4 regions of the Rhizobium sp. 01T437 genome follow, and region 4 is predicted to be linked to each of the others. Evidence: riboswitches for the same ligand, from Rfam matches in the RefSeq annotation. Region 4 holds a riboswitch; each other region holds the start of a gene.
What was found. Region 4 has a riboswitch for cobalamin ahead of cobU (bifunctional adenosylcobinamide kinase/adenosylcobinamide-phosphate guanylyltransferase). Riboswitches for the same ligand answer to the same signal wherever they lie in the genome.
Positions count from the first base shown of each region.

Region 1 (5,247 bases), on a different contig from region 4:
GGCCGGGGTGAAGGCGTCGAGGGCGGAGCGCAGATGGGGATTGGCACCGCCAAAGCGGGTAGCGAAGCGCTCGTAGTCTTCGGAATGGGTGATGTTGAGGCCGGACTTGCCGGCGAGCAGGAATTTGCGGGCGAAGGTCGGCATCGCGTCATAGACGGAAACGGCATGACCGCTTGCCGACAAAACTTCGGCTGCCGAAAGGCCGGCGGGGCCACCGCCGATGATCGCGATTGTCTTTTGTTTCATAGCGCCTTCTTGGCGCGGGCGGTCAACGAGCGCAAGCCCTACGGCATCGGCCCGAAAATCGGATTCGATTTTCGGAAAGCCCGATGCGTCGATTCAAAGAGTAGAGCGTCCTTTGTGCGTCCGAACGGGCGCACGGCGCTCTAATGATGCGGATGCACGCACTTGCCGTGATCGGCCAACACCTCGATGACCCGGCATTGATCGACGCGGCCATGGCCACAGCCTTCGACCATCTGTTCCAGCTCGGCCTTCAGGGCGTTGAGGCTGCGGATGCGCTGTTCAACCTCGATCAGGCGAGCCTTGGCGATGGCATCGGCGGATGCGCAGGACTGGTAAGGGTCGTCCTGCAGCTGCAGCAATGTGCGGATTGCATCGATCTCGAAGCCGAGTTCGCGGGCGTGGTGGATGAAGGCGAGGCGGTTGAGGTCTGATGGTTCGTAGGAGCGCTGATTGCCCTCGCTGCGGCTCGGCGCCGACAGCAGGCCGATGCCCTCATAATAGCGGATCGTCGGGACCTTGACGCCGCTCTGGCGGGCAGCCTCACCGATGGTGATCTTTTTCATGATTTTCCTCTTGCACCTCTAGTCGCTAGAGGATGTAGGAACGATACTGCTTACAAGCAAGGATCGAAATCATGAGCGAAGCAGCACAGGCACGGTACCGGGTTGGCGGCATGGATTGCGCCGCCTGCGCAACGAAAATCGATACGGCCGTCAGGCGCGTGCTCGGAGTCGAAGACGTCTCCGTGTCGGTGACAGCAGGTACGATGACGGTGCGCCACGATGGCAGCAGCGATCTCAAAGCGATCGAGAAGAGGGTGACCGGCCTCGGCTATTCGGTTGCTCCGCTCACGGGCAACGCACCTGCTCGCGAGAGCAAGACCGGCCATGATCATGCGCATCACGACCATAATCACCATGGGCATGAGCATCATGATCACGACCATCACGATCATGCTGGTCATGATCATTCCGGTCTCGATCATTCGCACGGCGCCGAGGAGGTCGAGGGGCTGCACGGCCATGATCATGGGCCGATGACCGGTCCCTGGTGGCAGAGCAAGAAGGGCCGGTTGACGATCCTTTCCGGCCTCGCACTCGTTGCCGCCTATGTGCTCGGCCATCTGGTGCCATCGATCGCTTCCTATGCCTTCATCGTTGCCATGCTGGTCGGGCTGGTGCCGATCGCGCGCCGTGCGGTGATGGCCGCACTTTCCGGCACGCCCTTTTCGATCGAAATGCTGATGACGATTGCCGCTGTCGGCGCCGTCATCATCAATGCTGGCGAAGAGGCGGCGACGGTCGTCTTCCTGTTCCTCGTCGGCGAGTTGCTGGAAGGAGTGGCTGCCGGCAAGGCGCGCGCCAGCATCCAGTCACTGACGACGCTGGTGCCGAAGAACGCTCTGCTCGAGACGGGTGGCGAGGTGAAGGAAGTACCGGCCGAGACGCTTTCCGTCGGTTCCGTCATTCTCGTGCGGCCGGGAGACCGGATTTCCGCCGACGGTACAATTGTTTCTGGTGAGAGCGCTATCGATGAGGCGCCGGTGACGGGCGAAAGCACGCCGGTGCGTAAGGGGGCAGGCGAGACGGTTTTCGCCGGCACGGTCAATGGCGATGCCGCATTGCGTGTGCGTGTCACGGCCGCTGCCGAGGACAATACGATTGCCCGCGTCGTCAAGCTGGTGGAGGAGGCACAGGAATCGAAGGCGCCGACGGAGCGTTTCATCGACCGCTTCTCCCGCTACTATACGCCTGGTGTCGTCGTCGTGGCGGCTCTGGTCGCCGTTTTGCCGCCGCTGCTGATGGGCGGGGCATGGGGCGAATGGGTCTACAAGGGTCTCGCAATCCTGCTGATCGGCTGCCCCTGTGCGCTGGTCATTTCCACGCCGGCGGCGATTGCCGCCTCGCTTTCGGCGGGTGCGCGCCGCGGTCTGCTGATGAAGGGCGGAGCGGTTTTGGAATCGCTCGGTAAGGTGACGGCCGTTGCCTTCGACAAGACCGGCACGTTGACCGAGGGCAAGCCGCAAGTCACCGATGTCATTTCCTATGGACGCACCGAGGCAGAAGTGCTTTCGCGCGCTGCTGTTCTGGAGCAAGGCTCCAGCCATCCGCTGGCGCTTGCGATCCTTAATCGCGCCAAGGCCGATGGCGTACCCGTGCCGCCAGCTTTCGAAGTCGAAGCGCTGCCCGGCAAGGGCATGACCGGCAAGGTGGGTGGGGAGACGCTCGATCTCCTGTCACCGCCGGCTGCGCGCGAGCGCGGGGCGCTGAATGCGGAACAGGACGAACAGGTCGCGGTGCTGAACGGCGCGGGCAAGAGCGTCTCGGTACTGCTCGTCAATGGTGTCGCTGCCGGTCTCATTGCTATGCGCGACGAGCCTCGTGAAGACGCAAAGAGCGGGCTTGCAACGCTGAAGGCAGCGGGCGTGCGCGCCATCATGCTGACCGGCGACAACAAGCGCACGGCGGCAGCCGTTGCCGGCGATCTCGGCATCGACTGGCGCGGCGAACTCCTGCCGCAGGACAAACAGCGCATTGTTGGCGAACTGAAGAAGGAAGGTCTGTTCGTTGCCAAGGTGGGTGACGGCATTAATGACGCGCCGGCACTTGCCGCTGCCGATGTCGGCATCGCCATGGGTGGAGGCACCGACGTGGCGCTGGAAACGGCGGATGCGGCTGTGCTTCATGGGCGTGTCGGCGACGTAGCCCGGATGATCGACCTTTCGAAGCGGACGATGCGCAATATCTTCCAGAACATCACCATCGCGCTCGGGCTGAAGGCCGTGTTCCTGGTCACCACCATCATCGGCATTACCGGCCTGTGGCCGGCGATCCTCGCCGATACGGGTGCGACCGTGCTGGTGACGATGAATGCGCTTCGGCTTCTTCAGATAAAGACATAAAGATTTCTTTATATCATCTTGACGTTGCGATGCGGCAGGTGCATGCTTGCCCCATCGTTGGTTCTTGGGATCTGTTGATCCCAAGCTAAGAGGGAATTCGGTGCGGCCATTGCCAAGACCGAAGCTGCCCCCGCAACTGTAAGCGGAGAGACACCGTCCTTCGACGTCACTGGGAAGACGCCCGGGAAGACTGGACGATGTCGATGACCCGCAAGCCAGGAGACCTGCCGCGATAGATAACGTCCACGGGCGGGGTGTCCCGGTGTGCCGCTTTGCGCGAGACGGCATTCCCATGGCCGGATCTCGTCGATGCGTCGTGCCGCAGCCTTGCCCATAACCTTCGGGGTAAGGAAAATGACTATCAAGACTGCAAATCTCGGCTTTCCCAGGATCGGAAAGCATCGCGAACTCAAATTCGCATTGGAAAGTTACTGGGCCGGCAAATCCGATGCCGGCGCGCTTCTCGATGTCGGCAAGCGGCTGCGGGCGGAAAGCTGGCTCCTGCAGAAGCAGAAGGGGATCGATATCATCCCTTCCAACGATTTCTCATTTTACGACCATGTGCTCGATACGGCGGTCATGGTCGGTGCCATTCCCGCCGCCTATGGCTGGAAGGGCGGGCAAGTTTCTCTCGACACCTATTTCGCGATGGCGCGCGGCTCCACCGGCGAAGAGGCGCATGCCGATTGCGGCCATCAGCACCATCACGGGCATGGCGTGCCGGCGCTGGAAATGACAAAATGGTTCGACACGAACTACCACTACATGGTGCCGGAACTCGGCCCGGATCAGACCTTCGCCCTGACGGCGAACAAGCCACTTGATGCCTTCATCGAGGCCAAGACACTTGGCATCGACACCCGGCCAGTCATCCTGGGTCCGGTCACCTTCCTGAAACTCGCCAAGGGAAGCGAAGAAGGTTTTGCGCCGCTCGACCTGCTTGCACGCTTGTTACCTGTTTATGCAAAAGTACTGGCAGAACTTCGTGCAGCCGGTGCCGACTGGGTGCAGATCGACGAACCTTGCTTCGGGCTCGATCTTTCACAGGAAGAGCAGGCAGCACTGCAGCATACCTACCGTGCGCTGCATGAATTGGTGCCCGACCTGAAGATCATGCTCGCCACCTATTTCGGCGAGATCGGCGACAATCTGCCGACGGCGCTCTCGCTGCCGGTTGCCGGCCTGCATGTCGATCTCGTTCGCGCTTCACAGCAGATCGATGCCCTTCTCAAGACACCCAGCGATCTGACATTTTCGCTTGGCGTCATTGACGGGCGCAATATCTGGAAGGCAGACCTTGTGGCGATCCGGAAAAGGATCGAGCCGCTTGTCGAGCACTTTGGTGCGGACCGGCTACAGATCGCGCCGTCCTGTTCGTTGCTGCACGTGCCGATCGATTTGGAACTGGAGAGCGGGCTGGATGGTGAGCTGAAATCATGGCTCGCCTTCGCTGCCCAGAAGCTCGATGAGCTCGCAGCGCTCGGCGATGCCGGCAAGGCCTCTCAGGTGATTGCGGCAGCCTCGCGGGCCGTTGCATCGCGCGCCGCATCTACGCGCGTACATGATCTGAAGGTCAGACAGCGGGTTGCCGCGATCGACGAGGCGATGAAGACACGCAGCAGCGATTTTGCCGAGCGGACCGGACTGCAGGAGCGTAAGCTTCGCCTGCCGCTGTTCCCGACGACGACGATCGGCTCCTTCCCGCAGACATCAGATGTTCGAAAGTCCCGCTCCGCTTTCGCCAAGGGCACGATCAGCGAGGCGGACTACGATGCCTTCCTGAAAAAGGAGACCGAAGCGGCGATCCGCTGGCAGGAGGAGATCGGCCTGGACGTGCTCGTCCACGGTGAATTCGAACGCAACGACATGGTGCAGTATTTCGGTGAGCAGCTTTCCGGCTTCGCCTTCACGCAGCATGCCTGGGTGCAGAGCTATGGCTCCCGTTATGTCCGACCGCCTGTTATCTTCGGCGACGTCTCCCGGCCGAAGCCGATGACAGTGGAGTGGTGGCGCTATGCGCAGTCGCTGACGGAGAAGCCCGTGAAGGGCATGCTGACCGGGCCGGTGACGATCCTCAACTGGTCCTTCGTGCGCGACGA
Region 1 covers NZ_JBFTPM010000004.1:420,321-425,567, reverse strand. Annotated here, with positions in the region: gene AC1DM5_RS10595 (TIGR03862 family flavoprotein) at 1-246, opposite strand, end outside; gene AC1DM5_RS10590 (MerR family transcriptional regulator) at 387-809, opposite strand; gene AC1DM5_RS10585 (heavy metal translocating P-type ATPase) at 881-3,148, shown strand; cobalamin riboswitch at 3,189-3,394, shown strand; gene metE (5-methyltetrahydropteroyltriglutamate--homocysteine S-methyltransferase) at 3,503-5,247, shown strand, end outside.
Region 1: it holds a riboswitch for cobalamin, as region 4 does, so the genes downstream of both, metE (5-methyltetrahydropteroyltriglutamate--homocysteine S-methyltransferase) here and cobU (bifunctional adenosylcobinamide kinase/adenosylcobinamide-phosphate guanylyltransferase) in region 4, are expected to answer to the same signal.

Region 2 (5,247 bases), on a different contig from region 4:
TGATGGAACACGACTTTTTTCGAGCGCTCGCCGACCCGACCCGCCGCACGATCTTCGAGAAGCTGGCGAATGGCAGCATGAATGCCAGCGCCCTGCGCCAGGGCATGGATATCAGCCAGCCGGCCATGTCCCAGCATCTCGCCGTGCTGCGTTCGGCACGGCTGGTGCGCGAACAGAGAGAAGGACGCTTCGTGAATTATGAAGTCGATCCGGAGGGGCTTGCCCTCATCGCCCAATGGCTGGCGAAATATCGCGCCTACTGGCCGGCGCGCATCGATGCTCTCAAGCTCTTGCTGAAGGATATGGATCAATGAACGAGGTGAAGGCCCAAGTGCCGGCCGAGCAACAGCAAACCGGCTTCGAACAGAGATACGAACTGGATGCGCCGCCGGAAAAGGTCTGGCGTGCGATCAGCATCGCCGAATTTCGCGAGAGATGGCTGCCGAAAGAAGCGCTTGCCGATCCGCAATCGCTCTCCGAGACGCCGGGCCAGGAAATCCGCTACCGATTACGCGACGATGCCCCGCCCTATCTCGAAAGCACCGTCACCTTCACGATCGCTGCGAATGCATCCGGCGGAACCAGCCTGCGGATCGTCCACGAGCTGACTGGTGCCACTTTCGAGCGGCTTTCGCGATCGGTCGCCAACAGCAACAGCCCGACCCTGATGCTCGCCGCCTGACGCGGCAAGCCTTACCCGTCACAGTCCCAAACGATTGGAGTTCGCCGATGCGCGAAGCGATGCAACTCGTCCCTATGGTCGTCGAGCAATCCTCACGAGGGGAACGATCCTTCGATATCTATTCCCGTCTCCTGCGCGAGCGGATCATCTTTCTGAACGGCGAGATCAACGATACGGTCTCCGCCCTTGTCTGCGCCCAGCTTCTGTTCCTCGAAGCCGAAAATCCCAAGAAGCCGATCAATCTCTACATCAATTCACCGGGCGGCGTCGTGACCAGCGGTTTTGCCATGTACGACACGATGCGTTTCATCCGCGCGCCGGTGCACACGCTTTGCATGGGAACGGCCCGCTCGATGGGCTCCTTCCTGCTGATGGCCGGCCAGCCGGGAGAGCGGTATGCCCTTCCGAATGCCAGCATCCTCATCCACCAGCCCCTCGGCGGCTTCCAGGGCCAGGCGTCCGACATGCTGATCCATGCCGAGGAAATCAGGAAGACGAAACAACTCATGACGCGGCTCTACGCCGAACATTGCGGCCGATCCTATGACGAGTTCGAGACGGCCATGGATCGCGATCGCTTCATGACGGCGCAGGAGGCCCTGGAATGGGGCCTGCTCGACCGCATCCTGCAGGATCGCGAAGAAATGGCGGAGGCGGTGCCGCAATAATCATCGGCCGCCACCCGCCAGCCTGCGTCTCAGCCACCGGCCTTCAGCGCCGTGTTGCACAGGCTCCAGTAACCGCCGCCCTTCTGGATCCATTTCAGATCGTTGAGCGTGCCGGCATCCTTGTTGGCATGATAGCTGTCGACGCAGGTATGCAGCCGGCCCTTGGCGGGCGTCTCGCTGGCGTATTTCTTGTCGATCGCCTTCGGCATGGTCACACCCTTGGGTGCCTTGACCGTCGGCTTTGCGGGCTCCTTGTCCGTGGTTGCGGCCACTGCCTTGTCATCGGCGGCATCTTCGGCGGCTGCATCCGCGCCGCAGAATTTCGCCCGGAAATCGTTCCACTTCATGTCCTTGGCCGAACCATCGGCCTTGGCCGTCTGATATTTGGCGCTGCATTCCTTCATGGTCAGCGCGGAGGCCGGAGAAACGAAGAAGGCGGCGGCAATCAACGCTCCGGCGGAAGCGGGCACAAGCAATCTCGCAATCATGGGATATCCTCGGTTGGGGGCAGTCAAGGCACGCACGTCATCGGGGCCGCGCATCTTCGTGGCCCCGCATCTTCCAGGCTTAAGAAACGGTCCCATTGGGCGTTGCTGCATCGACCGCTTGCGGCAGATGCTCGGCGAGCAGCTTGGATACCTCGTCGGTATTGACGCCGAACTTGGCAGCAAGGTCGCGCAGCTGATCGGAGGACAAGGCTGCCTCGATCTGTTCTGCCGATACCGGGAGATTGTGGCCGGTGCCGATCCAGGATGAAACCTGCTGACCGAGCCCCGCCGAATTGAGCTGGGAAACAATGCCCTGCAGACCGCCGGCATTGTCGAATAATCTGGTTGCAACCGCGACGTAATCGACTTGCCTGCCGGCAAGCACATCAGAAAGAACGCCGCCTAAACCGTCGAAAATACTCATGGTTGCTCCTCCACCAATCAGTGTATTCTACATTAGCATGAGGTAAAATCTCTGTCATTCCGGATTTGCGGAACCGACGCCCTCCCATCGCAAACAATAGTTCTCGCTGACGCGCTTGACGTCGCCTATGGCGGCGTCCTAAGTCGAGGAGACGGTTCCCCGAGGAGAACTTCGAGGGGATTAATAGGGAACACGGTGCGGACGACCCAAAAGGGACCAAGACCGTGGCTGCCCCCGCAACTGTAAGCGGATTGCCGGTTATGTCAGGAATGAATGCCTCGTCGTTCATTCCCGGAAATCACCGGCGAGCTGGTCACTCCAAGTGCCACTGCGCGAAAGCGCGGGAAGGCAGATGACCGGCTGACATCCGCGAGTCAGGAGACCTGCCGTCAATCACGATCCAATCAGCCGGGCGGGGATGCCTGGACAAGGAGCAGATATGATTGACCTTATTTCCTGCCGCTTGCCGCACGCGATCCGTCCCGATTGGACCACCCGCCGCTAGCCCTCCCTCCACGCTTGGCTCCCGCATCTGCGCGCGCCGGCGTCCGCTAGCCCTTTTCCTTCCGATCGAGAGTTTCCAATGCGCCAGATAGTATCAGGCTTTTCCCTTGCGCTCGGGCTCGCCGGCTTTTGCTTGGCCGGCCTTGCAGCACCCGCCTTCGCCGCCACCCAATATCCCCTTACCCTCAGCAATTGCGGCCAGCAGGTCACTTTCGAAAAGGCGCCGGCCAAGATCGTTTCGATCGGCCAGGGCATGACCGAAGTGCTCTTCTCGCTCGGCCTTGCCGACAAGATCGCCGGAACGGCCGTCTGGGTCGGCCCGGTCCTGCCGCAATATGCCGAGGCCAACAGCAAGATCAAACGGCTGGCCGACAACGATCCGAGCTTCGAATCCGTCGTCGGTGCCGAGCCCGATCTGGTGGCCGCCGAATTCGAATGGCATGTCGGCACGCAAGGCTCCGTCGGCAAGCGCGAGCAATTTGGGGATCTCGGCATCAACACCTATGTCGCGCCTGCCGATTGCGTCGCCAAGATCAACACCGATGGCGGCGACGGCGTGCGCAGGGAGCTGTTCACGATGGACCTGATCTATCAGGAAATTGCCGAACTCTCCGAGATCTTCGACGTGAAGGACCGAGGCGATGCGCTGATCGCCGACCTGAAGAAGCGCGGGGCCGCAGCCGTCGCCTCCGTTTCAGGTGCTGCCGCCAAGAACCTGCCTGTCGTCTTCTGGTTCTCCAGCAAGGAGGTCAAGGGCGATGCCTTCATCGCCGGCAAGAACAGCGCGCCGGCCTATATCCTGAAGACGCTCGGCGCCAAGAACGTCGTGACGACTGAGGAAGAATGGCCCCTCGTCGGCTGGGAAACGATTGCGCAGGCCAATCCCGCCGTCATCGTCATCGCCACCATGGACCGCCGCCGCTATGCCGCAGACGACCCGAAGGTGAAGGTGGATTTCCTGGAAAATGATCCTGTCACCAAGGAGCTCGATGCCGTCAAGAACAGGCGCTTCATCATGATGGACGCGCAGTCGATGAACCCGACGATCCGAACGATCGACGGTATCGAAATCCTGGCAAAGGGCATCGCTGCCTCCGGTCTGGCGCAGTGAGCCAGGCTGCCTTGCCACAGAGGAAATGGTGGGCGCTTGCCGCGCTCACCATCGCCGCCTTCCTCCTGCTCGGGCTGATGGTCAGCCTTGCCGTCTCGATCGGCGAGATATCGATCCCGCTCGCCACCACGGCAAAGGCGGTCTCCAACCGCCTGTTCGGCACGGCATTCGAGCTCAGCCGCATCCATCAGGGCATCATCTGGGATTACCGCCTCAGCCGCGCGCTGGTGGCGGCGAGCGCCGGCGCGTCGCTGGCGCTTTGCGGCACGGTGCTGCAGGCGCTGCTGCGCAATCCGCTCGCCGAACCCTATGTGCTCGGCATTTCCGCCGGTGCCTCCACCGGCGCCGTCTGCGTCATGATCCTGGGCCTCGGTTCTGGCGTGCTCAGCCTCTCCGGCGGCGCCTTCATCGGCGCCGTGATCGCCTTTCTTCTGGTCGGCATTCTGGCGGCCGGTGCGGGCGGCACCAGTGAGCGCATCATTCTCTGCGGCGTGGCGGGCTCGCAGCTCTTCAATGCGCTGACCTCCTATATCGTCACGACCTCGGCCAATGCCGAACAGGCGCGCGGCGTGCTCTTCTGGCTGCTCGGCTCGCTTTCCGGCGTACGCTGGCCGGATGTCTATCTCTCCGTGCCGGTCGCACTCATCGGCTTCGTCGTCTGCCTGGCCCATGTGCGCGCCCTCGATGCCTTCGCCTTCGGCACGGATGCCGCAGCCTCCCTCGGCATCGCCGTGCGCCGCGTGCAGTTCACCCTGCTCGGCGTCACCGCGGCGATGACGGCAGGCGTGGTCAGCATGATTGGTTCCATCGGCTTCGTCGGCCTCGTCATTCCCCATGCCGCCCGTTTCCTCGTCGGCCCCGCACATGGCCGCCTGCTGCCGGCGACAGCGCTCGGCGGGGCGATCTTCATGGTCGGCGCCGACATCGTCTCGCGCATCATCATCCCACAGCAGATCCTGCCGATCGGCGTCGTCACCGCGCTCTTCGGCGCACCGGCCTTCGCCATCATCCTCTATCGCGTGCGGAGAAGCGCATGAGCATATCAGTCGACAAGGTCACCTATGCCGCCGGCAATACCGTCATCGTCAACGGCATCAGCATATCGGTCGAAAAGGGCAAGGTGCTCGGCCTGCTCGGGCCGAACGGCTCCGGCAAATCGAGCCTGCTGCGCCTCATCTGCCGGCTGCGGCAGGTCAAAACCGGCATCATCCGTCTCGGCGACGATGATGTCTCCGGCCTCTCGCGCGCAGCACTCGCCCGCCGCATCGCCTTCGTCGAGCAACAATCGACCACGGATACGCAGCTCACCGTGCGCGATATCGTGCGCCTCGGCCGCACGCCGCATCGTGGCCTCATCGCCTCCTGGGGAC
Region 2 covers NZ_JBFTPM010000029.1:11,963-17,209, forward strand. Annotated here, with positions in the region: gene AC1DM5_RS32775 (ArsR/SmtB family transcription factor) at 1-314, shown strand, start outside; gene AC1DM5_RS32780 (SRPBCC family protein) at 311-682, shown strand; gene AC1DM5_RS32785 (ATP-dependent Clp protease proteolytic subunit) at 730-1,350, shown strand; gene AC1DM5_RS32790 (hypothetical protein) at 1,380-1,838, opposite strand; gene AC1DM5_RS32795 (YidB family protein) at 1,918-2,262, opposite strand; cobalamin riboswitch at 2,399-2,667, shown strand; gene AC1DM5_RS32800 (ABC transporter substrate-binding protein) at 2,846-3,877, shown strand; gene AC1DM5_RS32805 (FecCD family ABC transporter permease) at 3,874-4,914, shown strand; gene AC1DM5_RS32810 (ABC transporter ATP-binding protein) at 4,911-5,247, shown strand, end outside.
Region 2: it holds a riboswitch for cobalamin, as region 4 does, so the genes downstream of both, AC1DM5_RS32800 (ABC transporter substrate-binding protein) here and cobU (bifunctional adenosylcobinamide kinase/adenosylcobinamide-phosphate guanylyltransferase) in region 4, are expected to answer to the same signal.

Region 3 (5,247 bases), on a different contig from region 4:
CATGGGCCGCAATGCCCAGCCTGAAATGACGGCGCGACGAGGAAAGTGCCGCGACCGCACGGTCATGGGCGGCGAGGAATTCCCGTGCGGCATCAAGAAATACCGCCCCCTGTGCCGAAAGCCGCACCAGCCGCGGCGTGCGTTCGATCAGCCGATGGCCGAGCCGCTCCTCCAGCCGTTTGAGCTTGACGCTGATCGCCCCTTGCGTGCTGCCGAGCTCATTAGCGGCGCGGGTGAAGCTCTTGTTCTCGGCGATCGTCACGAAAGCCTGAACGGAATCGACATCGAGCATGGTCATTCGATCTATCCGAAATTGTTGTGTCTGAAATAGTCAATCATCCAATTCTGTAATGATCAAGCTCTGCTTATGCTGACGCAAATGGACGACAAGGGATGTCACCCTTGTAAGTCTCAACGTCGAAAGGCCAAAGCATGACCTCTGCCTCCCCTCCATCCTCGCGTATCAGAGGCATCATCGCCCTGATGGCGGCCTGCCTCTCCTCACTGATGTTCGGCCTTGAAATATCGAGCGTACCGGCAATCCTGCCGACGCTGGAAAAGGTGCTGCATGCCGATTTCAGCGCGCTGCAATGGATCATGAATGCCTATACGATTGCCGTCACGACGGTGCTGATGGCCGCAGGCACATTGGCCGATCGCTACGGCCGCAAGCGCGTCTTCCTGATCGGCATTGCCGCTTTTGGCCTCACCTCGCTGATTGCCGGCCTTGCTCAGGATGTTTCGCTGCTGATCGTTGCTCGCTTTCTGCAGGGCATGAGCGGCGGCGTGATGCTGATCTGCCAGGTGGCCGTCCTCTCCCATCAATTTCCGGAGGGCAGAGCCCGCAGCATGGCCTTCGGCTGGTGGGGCATCATCTTCGGCATCGGCCTCGGCTTTGGCCCGATCATCGGTGTCGCGATCGTAGCAGCCGCCGGCTGGCAATGGGTCTTCCTCATCCATGCCGTGCTGGCAGCCGTGACGGTGGCCCTCGCCGCAACGGGCGTTGAGGAATCGCGTGACCCTGCTGCAGGACGGCTCGATATCGCCGGCATCGCCACCCTTTCGCTGGCGGTCTTCTGCCTCGCCTTCTTCATCACCCAGGGTCCGGCTCTCGGTTTTGCCAGCCCTGCCGCGCTTGCCATTATCGGACTTTCCGCGGCAAGCCTCGTCGCCTTCATCTTCGCCGAGAGGCTGAACCCGCGACCGATGTTCGATGCCTCGGTCTTCGGCATCCGCGCCTTCTCGGGCGCCATCATCGGCTCGGCCGCCATGAATATCAGCTTCTGGCCCTTCATGATCTATCTGCCGATCTGGTATGAAGCCGGTCTCGGTTATGGCAGCGTGGCCGCGGGTTTGGCGCTGCTTGCCTATACGCTGCCGACGCTCGTCGTACCGCCGCTCGCCGAACGGCTCATGCTGCGCTACCGGCCGGGCATCATCATTCCCGGCGGCCTTTTTGCCATCGGGCTAGGCTTCCTGCTGATGAAGTCAGGCAGTGCTGCCGCCGCGCCAAGCTGGCTGACGATGCTGCCCGGCGCGCTGCTTGCCGGCATCGGGCTTGGCTTCACCAACACTCCGGTCACCAATACCACGACAGGCGCCGTCTCCAGCGATCGCGCCGGCATGGCCTCCGGCATCGACATGAGCGCCCGGATGATCTCACTCGCCATCAACATCGCCGTCATGGGCTTCATCCTGTTCAGCGGCGTGCTCTCCCATCTCAAGAGCACCTTGCCAACCTCGACGGATGCCGGCGACCTGCGCCTGCTCGCCGAACGGATCTCCGCCGGCAACATCGCCTCCCTGCCAGACATTCCGGCCGGGACGGTGCATGATGCGCTGGTCGCTGGCTTCGGTGGCGTCATGCTCTATGGCGCGATCGGCGTCTGGCTTCTCGCCGCCGCAAGCTTCCTCGTCTTCGCCCATTGGAAGACACCGGCCTGTGCCAAGGATTGCGGCACCCAGCCGGCAGAATGATGCACACCCGCGCCGGCTCAGACCGGCGCGGCCTCGTTTTCCACATGCCCCCAGCCGTTATGGAAAACCAGCTCTTCCAGCGCCATCCGCTGCCGCCAGCCTTTGACTGCCAGTTCCGGCTTATCATAGAGCCGGTCGACGAAGCCGGCGCAGAGCCAGGCGACGACCTCGATATGATCGGGAATGCCGAGGATCTCCTTCAGGTCACCCTCGCGAAAAATGCTGACCCAGCCGATGCCCACCCCTTCGGCTCGTGCCGCAAGCCACAGGTTCTGGATGGCGCAGACGGTGGAATAGCTGTCCATGCGCGGATTATGGGTGCGACCCAGCACCACGCTGCCGCTGCGGGTCGGATCGCAGGTCACGCAGATGCCGAGCGGCGCCTGGACGATGCCTTCGAGCTTCAGCGAACGATACTTTTCCTGCCGTTCGCCGTCGAACATGCGGGCCGCTTCCTCATTCGCCCTAAGGAAGGCATCGCGTACCCGCGCCCTCACCTCGACGCTCTTCACCAGAATGAAATTCCACGGCTGCATGAAGCCGACCGAGGGCGCGTGATGGGCCGCCGTCAAAAGCCGCGTCACCAGATCATCCGGCAAGGGATCGGGCAGGAACTGGCTGCGCACGTCGCGCCGCGTCATGATCGCGTGATAGACGGCCTCGCGTTCGGCCGCAGAAAAGCTGGATGCCGGGCAAACGGCATCATCAATGGGTCGCATCGTCAAATCCCCAACAACGCAACCGCCCGCCGTCCGCGCGGGTTGGGTCTATCTTGCCAGGCCGGTCTTCTGACTTGGCGTCATCCGCTTCCGCTGCCTTCCCGGCCTTGCGGCCAGTGGCATTCTATGCGGCAAGCGTCGGCCTTACAGCGTTGGGCACGTTCCGGTCTTGCACCGGATTCCCGATTCTCCCGCTTGGAAAGCGGGCACCTGACGGGCGATCTATGGCGCGGAAACGGCATGGCGGCAAGCTGCATGCGACATTCATTTCGTGGACAGGCTGAAAATGCTGGCCTAGAACGAAGCCCGAATCCGACCGACGCCGTTGGCGCCGTATTTTTTCTCATTGCCTTCCGGTTGCCCGTGTCCCGCCTAACGCCGATGATCCTTGCGGTCGCTCTGTTCATGGAACAGATGGATTCGACCGTGATCGCCACCAGCCTGCCGGCGATTGCCGCCGATATCGGCACCTCGCCGATTGCACTGAAGCTTGCGGTAACAAGCTACCTCGTGGCGCTGGCGATCTTCATTCCGATCAGCGGCTGGATGTCGGATCGCTTCGGCGCCCGCAACATTTTCCGCCTGGCGATAGCAGTCTTCATGATCGGCTCCGTCGCCTGCGCCTTCTCCAACTCCATCGCCGCCTTCGTCATTTCCCGCCTCATCCAGGGCGCCGGCGGCTCGATGATGACGCCGGTCGGGCGATTGCTGCTCGTGCGCGGAACGCCACGTCACCAGCTGGTGAATGCCATGGCATGGCTTACCATTCCGGCGCTGATTGGCCCGATCATGGGCCCGCCGATCGGCGGCTTCCTGACCACCTATCTCAGCTGGCACTGGATCTTCTGGATCAACGTGCCGATTGGCATTATCGGCATCATCCTCGTCAGCCGTTTCCTTCCGGCCGTCGAGCCGCGCAGCCCGAAGCCGATGGATTTTCCAGGATTCTTCCTGTCGGGCATCGGCTTTGCCGGTTTCGTGTTCGGCCTGTCGGTCATCAGCCTGCCCGCCGTTCCGGTCATTTACGGCTATATCACCGTCGCTGTCGGCGTCCTCTCCGGCGTCCTCTATTTCGTGCATGCCAAGCGCACGCCGCACCCGCTGCTCGATCCCAAGATGTTCCGCTATCCGATGTTCCGGGCGGCGATTCTCGGCGCCTCGAATTTCCGTATGGGCCTCGGCGCGCTGCCCTTCCTGATGCCGCTGATGCTGCAGCTCGGCTTCGGCCTGACGCCGCTGCAGTCAGGCTCGATTACCTTCATCAGCGCACTCGGCTCCATGGGCTCGAAATTCGCTGCGACCCGCACCTATAATGCTTTCGGCTTCCGCAACGTCATTGCGCTGACGACCTTCCTCGCCGCAATCTTCCTCGGCGTGAACGGCTTCTTCACCGCCGAAACGCCGATGTACATCATCATGGCTTGTCTTCTCGTTGGCGGTCTCCTTCGCTCCATGGCCTTTTCAGGCGTCAACGCCATGGCCTTCGGCGATGTGGACGAGGCAGACAGCAGCCAGGCGACGGCGATCAACGCGGTGGCACAGCGCATCTCCATGGCCATGGGCGTCGCGGTCGCCGGCACGATCCTGGAAATCTCCTCGAGCTTCCATGGCGGCAAGCTGCTGGTGTCGGACTTCCATATCGCCTTCTTCATCGTCGCGGCGATATCGGCCCTTGCCTGCATCACCTTCCTGCGCCTGCCCGCCAATGCCGGCGAGGAACTGACGACGCGCCGCCGCAAGAACAGGCATGCCGAGCCGGCAGAGCCGGAAGAGGCCCAGGGACAGGCATTGGCGGAAAGCCGATAAATCTTCACGGACCTGTCATTTTTCCTCACAGATTCCGCGTGACAATTCCGATCGGCATAGCTACATAAACGCCATGTCGATCTCGTCCGTTTACGCATCGCGATTTTATTCGTACCGCTGCTTCCAGCGGATGCGGGTCTGTGCGTAACCAAAACTAACGCGACGACAACCCGAACAGCCGCTAGTCAACCTGGCGGCTTTTTTGTTCCGCACGGTATGACCAAACAGGAGAGCATACCGTGACTGACACTATTGATGATCTTCGCATCGTCGAGATCACCCCGCTGACCAAGCCTGCCGATATCCTTTCGGAAATCCCGCGTGACCGCGCGGTGACCGAGACCGTGACCAGCACCCGCGACACGATCCATAACATCCTCACGGGTCAGGACGACCGCCAGCTCGTCATCATCGGCCCCTGCTCGATCCACGATCCGGCAGCCGCCCGCGAATACGCATCCCGCCTTGTCGAGCAGCGACGACGCCTGTCCGGCGATCTCGAAATCGTCATGCGCGTCTATTTCGAAAAGCCCCGCACCACCGTCGGCTGGAAGGGCCTGATGAACGACCCGCATCTCGATGGCAGCTACCGGATCGAGGAAGGCCTGCGCCTCGCGCGCCGCCTGCTGCTCGACATCAACGCCATGGGCCTGCCGGCGGGCTGCGAATTCCTCGACACGATCACGCCGCAATACATTGCAGATCTCGTCAGCTACGGCGCCATCGGTGCGCGCACGACCGAAAG
Region 3 covers NZ_JBFTPM010000001.1:283,555-288,801, reverse strand. Annotated here, with positions in the region: gene AC1DM5_RS01560 (LysR family transcriptional regulator) at 1-298, opposite strand, end outside; gene AC1DM5_RS01555 (MFS transporter) at 433-1,977, shown strand; gene bluB (5,6-dimethylbenzimidazole synthase) at 1,995-2,696, opposite strand; cobalamin riboswitch at 2,739-2,925, opposite strand; gene AC1DM5_RS01545 (MFS transporter) at 3,078-4,502, shown strand; gene AC1DM5_RS01540 (3-deoxy-7-phosphoheptulonate synthase) at 4,742-5,247, shown strand, end outside.
Region 3: it holds a riboswitch for cobalamin, as region 4 does, so the genes downstream of both, bluB (5,6-dimethylbenzimidazole synthase) here and cobU (bifunctional adenosylcobinamide kinase/adenosylcobinamide-phosphate guanylyltransferase) in region 4, are expected to answer to the same signal.

Region 4 (5,247 bases):
TCTACACGGGCGCCAAGACGAGTGCGCGCATCCTTGCGGGCGAGGTCCAGAGGGGAACGGGAGGCGCCATCAATGCCGCGATCCTGCTTGCGGACCTCAGAAACTTCACGGCGTTGACCGAGGTCTATCAACCCGGTGAGATCGCCGGGTTTCTGAACGAGCATTTCGAGCTGATCGGCCGGCATGTCGAGGAAAATTCCGGTGAGATCCTCAAGTTCATGGGCGACAGTGTATTGGCGATCTTTCCGACAGGCGGTGAAGATGGCGAGGATACTGAGACGGCCTGCATGGCTGCGCTCGCCTCGGCCCGAAATGTTCTGGAGGCGAACGAGGCGCTTAATCGTCAGCGGGCGCGCGAGGGCGGACCTGATATCGGCGTCGACGTTGTCCTGCATCTCGGCGAGGTGTTCTACGGAAATGTCGGCGCCCGCGGCAGGCTTGATTTCACCGTGATCGGCAGGGCCGTCAACGAGGCCTCGCGGCTCGAGAAACTCTGCGGCGAACTCGGCCAGCCCCTTCTGATGTCGGAAAGCTTCGCGGCCGCCTGCGGTGTCGCCTGCGAACATCTGGGATCGTTCGAATTGCGTGGTGTTTCGAGGAGGGCGGACGTGTTCAAGCTCGCGGTACCGACTACGGCCGTGGCCTGAAATCGGAATCGATTTTCAGAAAGTTTGATGCGTAGCTCTAATGGCGGCGTGTTTCTGACTTCAGCGGCAAATGCCTCAGATCTCGCCTGAGACCTCACGACGGCGGCGGTCGAGTTCTTCGCTGTAGCGGCGCAGCGTGTGGCTTTCGCTGAGCTGGCCGATTACCTTGCGCTCGATGAGGTTGTTGACGACGGCGAGCGCTTCGCTTTCAGTCTTGTCGAAGATCGCGGCCGCCTGTTTGGCGTTCATCTGCGGCTGCAGGAAATCGTTTTTGTAGCGGATGAAATCGGTCAGCTGCTGGGCTTCGTCCTGCGCGCTGGTGGGGTTGGCATAGATTTCCGGCACGAGCACGAGACCGGCATATTTGTCGCCGTCATCGACGAGGATGACGCGCTGTGTCGAGCCGATGGGGAAGGCCTCCTTGAACTCGTCCATCGTCATTCCAAGTTTTGCGGTCTTCACGTCTGATCGCATCAGCTTGTCGACGGTCAGGTTGCGGATCCAGCCGACATCATGGGCGCTGCGGATGCTTTCGCCGCGCAGGTGAAAGCGCCATGTGGCGAAGGAGTAGCCGAAGGTGGTGCGCACCACGAGAGACGAGGTAATGACGGCGGCGAGCACCAGAACGGTAATCGGAAAGTCGCCGGTGATCTCCAGCGCCAGGAAGGTCATGGTCAGCGGCCCGCCGATGACGGCGACGGCGAGCGAACTCATGCCGACCACGGCATAGATCACGGGTGTCAGCGTCGCATCGGCGAAATAGGGGGCGGAATAGGCGAATAGCTTGCCGAGCAGGGCACCCATGAAGAGTGAGGCGAAGAACAGGCCGCCTCTGAAGCCGGACCCGATCGAAATGGCCGATGCCACCGACTTCAGAAGGAAGAGGCCGATCAGCGCGGGAATGGTGATTTCATGGGCGAGGTTGAGATGCAGCGCGCCGTGACCGGCGGCGAGGACCTGTGGCGAGACCAGCGCCAGCAGGCCGACGACGAGGCCGCCGAGCGCCGGGCGGAAGGGCAATGCGATGGAGCTTTTGCGCGCCAGTTCCTCGACGAAGGAGACGCCCTGCATGATGAGGATGCCGATGCCGGCGCAGAAGGCGCCGAGGGCGATCGCCGGCACGTAATCGGCGGGCTGGACAGCGCCGAAGCTGCCGACATCGATGATGAAATCGCTGCCGGAGAGCAGCCGGGCGACCAGTGTGGCGACGAGGGCGGCAACGACGACAGGCGTCAGCGAGACGATGGTGTAGGTGCCGATGATCAGCTCGAAGGCATAGAAGGCGCCCGTCAGCGGTGCATTGAAGGCGGCGGCGATGGCGCCGGCCGCGCCGCAGCCGACGAGGACGCGCATGTCGGAGCGGCGCAGCTGCAGCTTCAGGCCGAATTTCGAGGCGATGCCGGCCGCAAGCTGCGTATAGCCGGCCTCCAGACCGACGGATGCGCCGAAACCGTTGGACACGAGATTCTGGATGGCGACGAGGATGCTGTCCGTCAGCGACAGGCGGCCGCCATGCAGGGCATTGGCCTCGATCGGGTCGACCATCGGCTTCTTGCGCCATCTGGCGAGAATGAAGATCAACAGGCCGAGCAGCATGCCGCCGGCAACCGGGGCGGTCATCAGCAAGAACTTGCTGTCGATTTGCGAGGCACTGAGCCTCGTCGTGCCGTCTATACCGAAGATCAGCCTGTGCATCTCTTCCGAGACATAGCTCATGGCGGTGACCGCAAGCCCCGAGGCGATACCGACGAGCGCGCCGGCAAAGACCATGCCCATTTCGCTGTGGCGGATGAGCGTGCGCAGGCGTCCCGGATCAAAGACGGTGCCGAGAGGGCCGAGGCGGCGAATATCCATTCGGGAGAGCATCATGGGGAAACTAGGCGGCAGGAGTGGGGGTCAAGGGCGGAGCCGGCATCCGCATGAGCGGCAATTGCGGCAAAATACCGACTGGGCCGTAAAGTTTTTGTGACGTAAACCTTTGATTAAAGACGATAATATCGGTAGTGTAAGTCGAGATGAGCTCTGTGTGCGCCCAGTGCGCCGATTGACATGCCCGGGGCGGAAGCCTAACCATGAATTGACATAATGGATGGTTCCGGATCGGCCTTACGCCTTCCGGATGAAAAGGGAATGTGACGGGGCGGACCCAAGCCGGGCGCCTTCATCACAGCCGACCCCGCGACTGTAGAGCAGTCAGGGTCTTCCGTCCGGTATTTCGACTGCTGCGCCGACGGTCTTGCATTATGCAAGCGGGCAAGGCGGAAGAAGTGCCGGAAAAGCCACTGGAATGCATCGTGATCAGCCGGGGCAGGACGCCTCTATTTCTACGAATCGTCCGCCTTTTCACGAGACGCAGCCGGGAAGGCGAGGCAGATCCGCTGGCACGACCAGGGGCGACCGGAAACGGTCTGCCCCTGTCGCGTCCGACAACTGCGAGCCAGGAGACCTGCCATCCGTGCCGGGCATAATGCCCATACTGGGCCGTTTGCCCGCTGCCAGCACGGAGGTTGTCTTGGCTGAAGGATTTGATTCAGCGCTGCCTCTGGTGGTGCGTGTGAAAGGTGTCGGTTCGGTACCTCCTGGTGGGATGCGTCTGGCGCCTGCTGGTGATGTAGTTCCGGCGCGCACTTTCCTCTCCTCCCTCATTCCTGTGCTTGTCACAGGAATCCAGCCACGGCGCGTCCGCGCAGTGAATGAATCTACGCCGTCGTTGAGTGAGCGTTCCGCGCCCCAGGACTGGGGCGCACTGGATTTCTGTGACAAGCACAGGAATGAGGGAGGTAAGGGGCTTCGCGTCCTTCCTCCGAGGGCGGCGTTGTCATGACCGGAGCCACCTTCGTCCTCGGCGGCGCCCGCTCGGGCAAATCCCGCTTCGCCGAAAACCTCGTCACCACAAGCGGCCTTGACCGCCACTACATCGCCACAGGCCGCGCCTGGGACGATGAAATGCAGGCGCGCATCGACCAGCACAAGGCCGACCGCGGCCCCTCCTGGACCACGCATGAAGAGCCGCTCGATCTCACCGAGCGCCTTGCGGCCATCGATGGCGCGGATAGGGCGATCCTCGTCGATTGCCTGACGCTGTGGCTCACCAACCTGATGATGGAGGGCCGCGATATCGCCGCCCAGTCCGCCGCCCTTGCCGCCTTTCTACCGCAGGCAAAGGCGCGGCTCGTCATCGTTTCCAATGAAGTCGGCCTCGGCATCGTGCCTGAGAACCGCATGGCGCGGGAGTTTCGCGACCATGCCGGCCGGCTGCACCAGATGATCGCGGCTTCGGCCGACGACGTGTATTTTATCGCGGCAGGTCTGCCGCTGAAAATGAAGGGTTAAATCCATGCAGCAGAAAATCCCCGCAACCGTCATCACCGGCTTCCTCGGTGCGGGCAAGACGACAATGATCCGCAACCTGCTCACCAATGCCGGCGGCAAGAAGATTGCGCTCATCATCAACGAGTTCGGCGATCTCGGCGTTGATGGCGATGTGCTGAAGGGCTGCGGGGCGGAGAACTGCACCGAGGACGATATTATCGAGCTCACCAACGGCTGCATCTGCTGCACGGTGGCCGACGATTTCATTCCGACCATGACCAAGCTCCTGGAGCGCGAGCAGCGCCCTGATCATATCGTCATCGAAACCTCGGGCCTTGCCTTGCCGCAGCCGTTGGTCGCCGCTTTCAACTGGCAGGACATCAGAAGCGAAGTCACCGTTGACGGCGTGATCACCGTGGTCGATAGCGCCGCTGTTGCCGCAGGTCGTTTTGCCGATGACCATGATGCTGTCCATGCACGCCGCGTCGAGGATGAATCGCTCGATCATGAAAGCCCGATCGAGGAGCTCTTCGAGGACCAGCTGACCTGCGCCGATCTCATCGTGCTCAACAAGACCGATCTCATTGATGCCGACGGCCTCGGTCGCGTGAAGAGCGAAGTCGCCTCGCGCATCGCCCGCAAGCCTGTGATGATCGAGGCCAGGAATGGCGAGGTGCCCGCAAGCGTGCTGCTCGGCCTCGGCATCGGCACGGAAGACGATATCGTCAACCGCAAGTCCCATCACGAGCTGGAGCATGAGGATGGTACTTCGCACGATCACGACGAATTCGACAGTTTCGTCGTCGAGCTCGGCGCTATCGCCGATACATCAGGTTTCGTCGAGAAGCTGAAGGGCATTATCGCCGAGCATGATGTGCTGCGCCTCAAGGGCTTCATCGATGTCTCCGGCAAGCCGATGCGCCTGCAGCTGCAGGCCGTGGGCAGCCGCATCGACCAGTATTTCGACCGCGCCTGGGCATCGGGCGAAGCCCGCAGCACGCGCCTTGTCGTCATCGGCCTGCACGAGATGGATCAGGACGCGGTGCGCAAGGCGATCGTGGCACTGGTCTAAGGGGTTTCGATGCATCTACTTCTGGCCCAACAGGGAACAATCAGCGACGGGGACGAGGCCATCGACCTCGGCCAGTCGCCGGGCGATATCCTGTTCCTCTCGGCCGCCGACACCGAGCTTGCGGCGATCGCTGCGGCTCATTCCGGCGGGGCGGGCGGGCATACGCTCAGGCTTGCGAGCCTGATGAGCCTGAAGCATCCGATGTCGGTCGATACC
Region 4 covers NZ_JBFTPM010000007.1:229,911-235,157, forward strand. Annotated here, with positions in the region: gene AC1DM5_RS17110 (adenylate/guanylate cyclase domain-containing protein) at 1-647, shown strand, start outside; gene AC1DM5_RS17115 (chloride channel protein) at 723-2,513, opposite strand; cobalamin riboswitch at 2,721-3,115, shown strand; gene cobU (bifunctional adenosylcobinamide kinase/adenosylcobinamide-phosphate guanylyltransferase) at 3,468-3,980, shown strand; gene cobW (cobalamin biosynthesis protein CobW) at 3,985-5,031, shown strand; gene cobN (cobaltochelatase subunit CobN) at 5,041-5,247, shown strand, end outside.